Regions from separate parts of the Pseudalkalibacillus berkeleyi genome, predicted to be linked through region 2. Evidence: riboswitches for the same ligand, from Rfam matches in the RefSeq annotation. Region 2 holds a riboswitch; the other holds the start of a gene.
The links. A riboswitch is a leader RNA that binds a small molecule or an ion and turns the genes downstream of it on or off. The one in region 2 is predicted to bind FMN.
Positions count from the first base shown of each region.

Region 1: linked by a shared signal. The riboswitch ahead of L2716_RS01425 (ECF transporter S component) and the one ahead of ribD (bifunctional diaminohydroxyphosphoribosylaminopyrimidine deaminase/5-amino-6-(5-phosphoribosylamino)uracil reductase RibD) in region 2 are both predicted to bind FMN.

Region 1 covers NZ_JAKIJS010000001.1:262,492-266,189, reverse strand. Annotated here, with positions in the region: gene L2716_RS01430 (DUF6454 family protein) at 1-583, opposite strand, end outside; gene L2716_RS01425 (ECF transporter S component) at 803-1,384, opposite strand; FMN riboswitch at 1,587-1,737, opposite strand; gene L2716_RS01420 (hypothetical protein) at 2,282-2,527, opposite strand; gene L2716_RS01415 (glycine betaine uptake BCCT transporter) at 2,887-3,698, shown strand, end outside.
Region 2 covers NZ_JAKIJS010000001.1:1,476,096-1,479,793, reverse strand. Annotated here, with positions in the region: gene lysA (diaminopimelate decarboxylase) at 1-587, shown strand, start outside; gene L2716_RS07850 (peptidylprolyl isomerase) at 669-1,103, shown strand; FMN riboswitch at 1,249-1,396, shown strand; gene ribD (bifunctional diaminohydroxyphosphoribosylaminopyrimidine deaminase/5-amino-6-(5-phosphoribosylamino)uracil reductase RibD) at 1,585-2,676, shown strand; gene ribE (riboflavin synthase) at 2,680-3,327, shown strand; gene L2716_RS07835 (bifunctional 3,4-dihydroxy-2-butanone-4-phosphate synthase/GTP cyclohydrolase II) at 3,392-3,698, shown strand, end outside.

The DNA of each region.
Region 1 (3,698 bases), 1.2 Mb from region 2:
CCTTTTGGTTCCATTTGTAAAACGTTCTCGAACCCCAACTTACTCCGTGAAGCTTTCTAGTAGAATGATCGCTCACGATTCCTCCGATGTGATCCTCCACCTCAAACGCTTTGTCGACTTGCAATGTATCAGGGTTCATTTTATAAATGATGGACTGACTATCCGGTCTATACTCAGCAACCGGTATCCAAATGTGCTTACCATCAAAATCGATTCCACCAGGATGGTACATATCTCCTCGACCTAATTCTATATCCTTGATCATCTGCCCTTCTTCATTCACAACAAATAGATGTCCGACTCCTTTCCCAGGTGTACGATCATATCCATTTTTTGATGATTCATCCTTCACGGGTTTTTCAACAATTTCAACGGAAGATATGTAATATCGATCGTCTATTTTCGTCATCCCTTGTGGATGATGTATGTTGAAATCCAAGTCTAGCTGCTTTACTTGCTTCCATTCAGTGTCTCTTGATAGCTGTTTAAATGATTCCGATAAGTTTGGATCGTCATTCGCTAATACTGTTGAAAATAATCCAATTAACAAAAATCCTGATAAAGTGATTGCAAGAATCCGCATGGCTTTGCCTCCTCATATTTCGTTCATTCATCAGTACCTAGTTTAAACAATGACATTTGTAATAGGAACGAGATTTGGGCTAACTTTAGAAAGTTTACGGAGTCTTTAAATAAGCTTAATTTAGGGACCACGGATATAGTTTTCATCAATTCACAAAAAAACTGACTCAAGTTGGACGATTGTCCTTTGAGCCAGTCTCTCATTCTTTTATCCACTTTTTTATGATGATCGTTGTTCCATGCGATTTAAGTACGGAGACAACTTGTAGTAAATCATGATAAACAATCCTGCTACGATTGTACTTTTAATCAAGTTAAAAGGTGTGATCCCTGTAATGATCAATTGTGTCATCATTTCTGAAGTCATAGGATCATAGTTCAAGAACCATGTGTATGCAGGCAGAATCAGCACATAATTGAGTAGTGCCATCATCAGAGTCATCGTCAACGCTCCTGTTAATAAGCCGAGCGTTAAGCCTTTCTTGCTTCGATATTTTCGAAACAATATTGCCGCAGGAACAATAAACAGACTACCTGCGATAAAGTTCGCAAACTGCCCAACAGGTACACCCGTCATACTACCTTGTACACCGTAATGCAGAATATTTTTTATTGCTTCAACCGTAATTCCAGCTACAGGTCCAAATACAATTCCACTTAGAAGTGCAGGCACGTCACTGAGATCGATCTTTAGAAATGGTGGTAGCCCCGGAAACGGAAAATCTAGAAGCATTAATACATACGCGATACTGCTCATGAGTGAGACAGCAATCATTCGATATAACTTCCCCTTTGGTTGCATAGGAAACCTCTCCTTTTTCCTAAACGCCATCTTGCTTCCAATGCATCGCACAGTCCTTGTGTCGATCAATTTCCTTTTCTCATCACCAAAATAAAAGCCCTAAAGCATTGGTTAAGCTTTAGGGAGTCATTTGCATATTTATCAGGTTATTAGGCCATGAGAAATGGAGCTTCTTAACTGAACGTAATCTAAGAAACTGTGCAAACATCTTCTCCCATCCAGACTATACTGTCGGCTCTGGCTTTTCACCAGATCAGCCATGTTCAATTAAACAACTGAACAAAGCTCGCGGGCTTATGAAGGGGACTTCATCTACCGCCGGTCGGGAATTTCACCCTGCCCCGAAGATGGTGTTTATTTTGTTGTTCGTTCTCTTACATTATAGGGCTTAAAGCCTAATCTAGCAATATAATTGCTTATATCTCACTATATGTTGTATTGTGATTCATCTTTGACACAAAATAGACAAAAAAAGAGCCCCCACCAAAAAGGTTAGAGCGAAGAATAGTATATACAAGCGGCACAAACCGCTTTCCATTTAAAATATAAAAGCTGCATGGCTACCCTCTTGTGGAGAGAACCTCCCCTAAGTTTATTGGAACGTCATTGGAACAACCGTCCAGATGTAAAGATGTTCTTCACTCTCCACTTGCAGGCTAGTGCTCACACTTTGAAGGGTGAATTTGTCATTCACCCTTCTTTTGTTATTGGCTCACTTACATTTTAAGGGAGTTGGTGATATAATTTGTAGAACATTCAATCATAGGGGGATATAAAAATGTTTAAGGTCTTTAAGCAATTTGGTGCAATTTCATGGGCTTCTATCGTTTTTTTGTTTACTTTGCTGACTTTCGGAATCAATCGTAAAATGAAGAAAAAAGATCGATAGAGATGCCTTTAATGACGGACTTGGTTTATGTGATCGATCTTGATAGATGAGTTCAGTATTTCCGCGCATTTCATCTCTTTCACTTTTCCTACACGTTTTTCTACGAGCACTTGTAATTCCCCTGCCGAAACTTCTTCAGGAATGTCCAGTAACTCTACATAATACTCTTTACTTCCCTCTACTAAAAAATCAATTGTGATTTTTGCAGTTAAACTCAAGTCCATCACCCTTCTCTCACTATGTATGTTATCCATAAAATTCTTATCTTAAAATTTCTTATCTTAAAATTTCTTTCTTACTATATTGTACGCACTCCTCACCATAAAGTTTCAAAAAAAATGCAATTTTTAAAAAATGACGAAAATCTTAAATTAATTGTACGACTTTTCTATTATTATGACCACCCGAAATCTTCTTAAAACATTTATTGTTCAATAAAACTAATCGAAATGACCTACATATCGGAAGTGAAATAATTTTCAAATAATAAAATTATGGTCTATAGTCACCGGAAACGACACAAACACCTGGTTTGTTATTGGAGTGTAAATAAGGGTATAACAAATACGAATGCACTAAAAATATCTTTTCGGCTATGAAGGAGGAACAGAATTTGGACAAAGTTCAAGAGAAGGCTCCTCACTGGAATGTCGTATTCTGGGTTTCGTCAATCATTGTTCTATTGTTTGTTATTTGGGGAGCCATTTCACCAAAATCACTAGGAGATAACGCTGCATCCGTCTTTGATTTTACAACATATGCATTCGGTTGGTTTTATCTGATTGCTGTATTTTTCTTTACGATCTTTTGTCTCATTTTAGCCATTAGTCGTTATGGGAAAATTCGCCTCGGTGGAGATGATTCAAGACCAGATTATCCTTTCTTTACATGGATTGGGATGTTATTCAGTGCTGGATTTGGAGTTGGCCTCGTTTTTTGGGGTGTTGCTGAACCGATGAGTCACTATTTTGAACCACCTATGGGGATTGAGGGACAGTCTGAAGAAGCAGCTCGAGTTTCCATGCGCTACTCTTTTTTCCATTGGGGTATACATCAGTGGTCAGTCTTCACAGTTGTTGGACTTGCTTTAGGTTATTTCCAATATCGGAAAAAAGAAAAAGGGATGATCAGTACAACGTTTAATCCAATCATTGGAACTAAGGGAAAAACATCGCTCAGAAGAACAATTGACATCCTTGCTGTTATCGCTACTATAACGGGGGTTGCCACATCACTAGGGTTTGGGATCTTACAAATTAATGGTGGTTTAAACAGTGTGTTCGACCTGCCTAACAATGCGATGATGCAATTAATCATTACCGGTGTCCTGCTCATTCTTTATTTAACTTCTGCTATGACAGGACTGGATAAAGGAATTAAGTGGTTGAGTAATCTAAACCTTGGATTAGCTTTGGCATTAATGAT
Region 2 (3,698 bases):
GAGGATTCGGAATTGCCTACACGACAAATGACAAGAAGATTTCAATAGAAGAAATGATGAACGTTGTTGTAGATGAAGTCCAAGATCAAGTAGCAGAAAAGAGCTTGGCCATGCCTGAAATATGGATTGAACCAGGTCGATCGATCGTTGGCGAAGCAGGAACTACGCTCTATACGGTTGGGTCAGAAAAAAGAATTCCTGGAGTGAGAAATTACCTTGCAGTAGACGGAGGTATGACGGATAACCTGAGACCAGCTTTGTATCAGGCGAAATATGAAGCGGTGATTGCAAATCGTCTATCTCAAAAGAACACACAGACTGTATCTATAGCGGGGAAGTGTTGTGAATCAGGGGATATGCTCATCCAAGAGGTATCATTACCGAAAACCTCCCAAGGTGATATTTTAGCGATGTTCTGTACTGGTGCGTATGGATACTCTATGGCGAACAATTATAATCGTCTCCCGCGTCCTGCAGTTGTGTTCGTAGAAGAAGGTGAAGCTCAACTTGTCGTGGAGCGAGAAACATATCGCGATCTTGTTCACCTCGACCGTCCATTGAAAAAGACTGTAGTAACAAGTTTTTAAGGGATATCGAATGTGCATTTCTTTACTTCTCTTTCAAAAAAACATACAATGAAACTACTTGCAGTAGAGGAGGGTTTTATCATGAAAAAAGGAAGTATTGAATTTGAAAACGGCGAAAAAGTACTGATTGAATTTTTCCCAGAAGAAGCACCGAATACAGTAGCAAACTTTGAAAAATTAGCGAACGAAGGATTTTACAACGGATTAACGTTCCACCGTGTCATACCAGGATTTGTATCCCAAGGTGGATGTCCAACAGGAACAGGTACCGGTGGCCCTGGTTACACAATTGACTGTGAAACAGAAGGTAACCCACATAAACATAAGCCTGGTTCATTATCAATGGCTCATGCAGGTAAAAACACTGGAGGAAGCCAATTCTTCATCGTTCATGACAGCCAACCACATTTAGACGGTGTACATACCGTTTTCGGTCAAGTTACAGAAGGCTTGGACTCAGCATTACGTACTCAAAACGGCGACGTAATGAAAGAAGTTAAAGTTTGGGAAGAGTAATAAATGAGAAACTGACTCAGAAATCCATATTATTGGATTTCGAGTCAGTTTTTTCTTTAAAGGAAAAAGGTCGTTATATATGACTTAAACACATTCTCCTTGCTAATACGTTTGAGAAAGAGTAACATAAAATACATACAAGTAAATTATCCTTCGGGGTCGGGTGAAAATCCCAACCGGCGGTGATGAAGCGAGCGTTGCTTCTTAGTCCGTGACCCGGTGCAATTCGTTGTAGCGGTGGATTCGGTGCAAATCCGAAGCCGACAGTATAGTCTGGATGGGAGAAGGATATATAAGAAGAACCTAGGAAGAGAGTATGGATCAGTTACACATGCCACAGCTCTCTATCTTTACTCATGCCTACTATCTGAGCATTCGTTCAGTTCGAAGTTGCAGAGGTTTATTTCTTATGCTCTCATACCCCGAAGATGCGTCTAGCATTTTCGGGGTTTTTTGATGTTTAAATAAGGTGGTTAACATTATGGAACAAGAAGTTCGTTATATGAAACTTGCTATAGATATGGCGAAACAAATGGTTGGGCAAACGTCTCCGAATCCGAAAGTCGGCGCTGTTGTCGTTCGCGATGGTGAAATTGTAGGTATAGGCGCACATATGAAGGCCGGAGAAGATCATGCGGAAGTCCATGCACTCAACATGGCTGGCGACAAAGCGAATGGTGCTACGATGTTCGTTACATTAGAACCTTGTAGTCATTTTGGGAAAACGCCTCCATGTGCCAACCTCGTAATAGACAGAGGGATTTCGCGTATTTATGTTGCTACCCTCGATCCAAACCCTGTAGTAGCAGGTAGAGGAGTGGAACGACTCAAGCAAGCAGGAATCGATGTTCATATTGGTTTATTAGAAGAAGAAGCGACTGAGCTTAATCCGTTTTTTAACCATTTTATGAAAACGAGCTTACCTTATGTAACGCTGAAAGCTGCTTCTAGCTTAGATGGAAAGACTGCCACTACTACTGGGGAAAGTAAATGGATAACGGGTGAAGAGGCAAGGAGAGACGTCCACCATTCGCGTCAAGAGCATGATGCAATCTTAGTCGGTGTCCAAACGATTATTGAAGATGATCCTCAGCTTACAACGAGACTACCGTTCGGAGGTAAAAATCCAACCAGGATTATTCTGGATACTCATCTACGTATTCCTCGATCAGCTAAGGTATTAAATGATCGAGAAGCGCAAACCCTTATCATTACAGGGAGCCAAGTGGCTATGGATCAAATAGAAGAAATTCAATCTGAGTACGTCCAAGTGATCAAACTGGAGGCAGAGAGCATTCAAATCAGGTCCCTATTAGAACGGATGGCTACTATAGGCATCACCTCTATTTATGTTGAGGGCGGGGCAACTGTACACGCAAGCTTTGTGAAAGAACGGTGTTTCCAACAATTGATTACTTACTTAGCTCCTAAGATTATTGGTGGTTTTACAAGCCCTTCGATAATAGGTGGAGCAGGTATCAAATATATGGACGAGGCAGTTGATTTACAAACCATTTCATTTGAACAAATCGGAGATGATTTGAAAATTGTCTCTGTTCTAAAGGAGGGATAAGTCATGTTCACAGGTATTATTGAAGAGATTGGCACGATCCATTCTGTAAAAGAGTCAAGTGAAGGGTACGTTGTGACAATACAAGCAAAGAAAGTTCTTGAGGATGTTCAGCTAGGAGATAGTATCTCAGTAAATGGTATTTGTTTGACGGTAACCTCTTTCGGGCAAACTTCATTCACTGTCGATGTCATGCCTGAAACACTGAAATCTACGAATTTAAAACGTATTGGCTCCGGTGATCCGGTTAATCTTGAACGAGCAATGGCAGCAGGTGGACGTTTTGGAGGTCATTTCGTTTCCGGGCACATTGATGGAGTAGGTAAAATAGTGAAGAAAACGACAAAGCATAATGCGATTTACTATGAGATAGAGGCTCCTGATGATTTGCAGTCCTATTTCATGAACAAAGGATCTGTTGCAGTGGATGGAACGAGCCTTACGATATTTGGCGTCACAGACCGAACGTTTACGTTATCACTTATCCCGCATACGGTACAAGAGTCCGTTCTTGGTCATAAGAATGAAGGCGATCAAGTTAATATAGAGGCAGATATGCTAGCAAAATATGTGGATCATTTACTTGAAAGAAAAGCAGAGCAAACGTCCAAAGGGAAGTTGACGATGGAGTTTTTAACGGATAACGGATTTTAAAGTGTTCGTTACGGATGATCGGAATGATAAGTAAGGAGATATTTGAAAGGGTGGTGACCTCAATATGTTTGACCGTATAGAGGAAGCAATTTATGAATTGATGCAAGGTAATGTGGTCATTGTATGTGATGATGAGGATCGGGAAAATGAGGGGGACTTCATCTCACTCGCTGATCGAGTAACACCTGAAGTGATCAATTTTATGGTGACCCATGGTCGTGGTCTTGTATGTACTCCGATTACTGAAGACCTTGCAAGCAAATTAGAACTCAATCCAATGGTAAATCACAATACAGATCCACACGGGACGGCATTTACGGTAAGTATCGACCACAAATCGTCAACTACTGGCATTTCTGCACAGGAAAGGG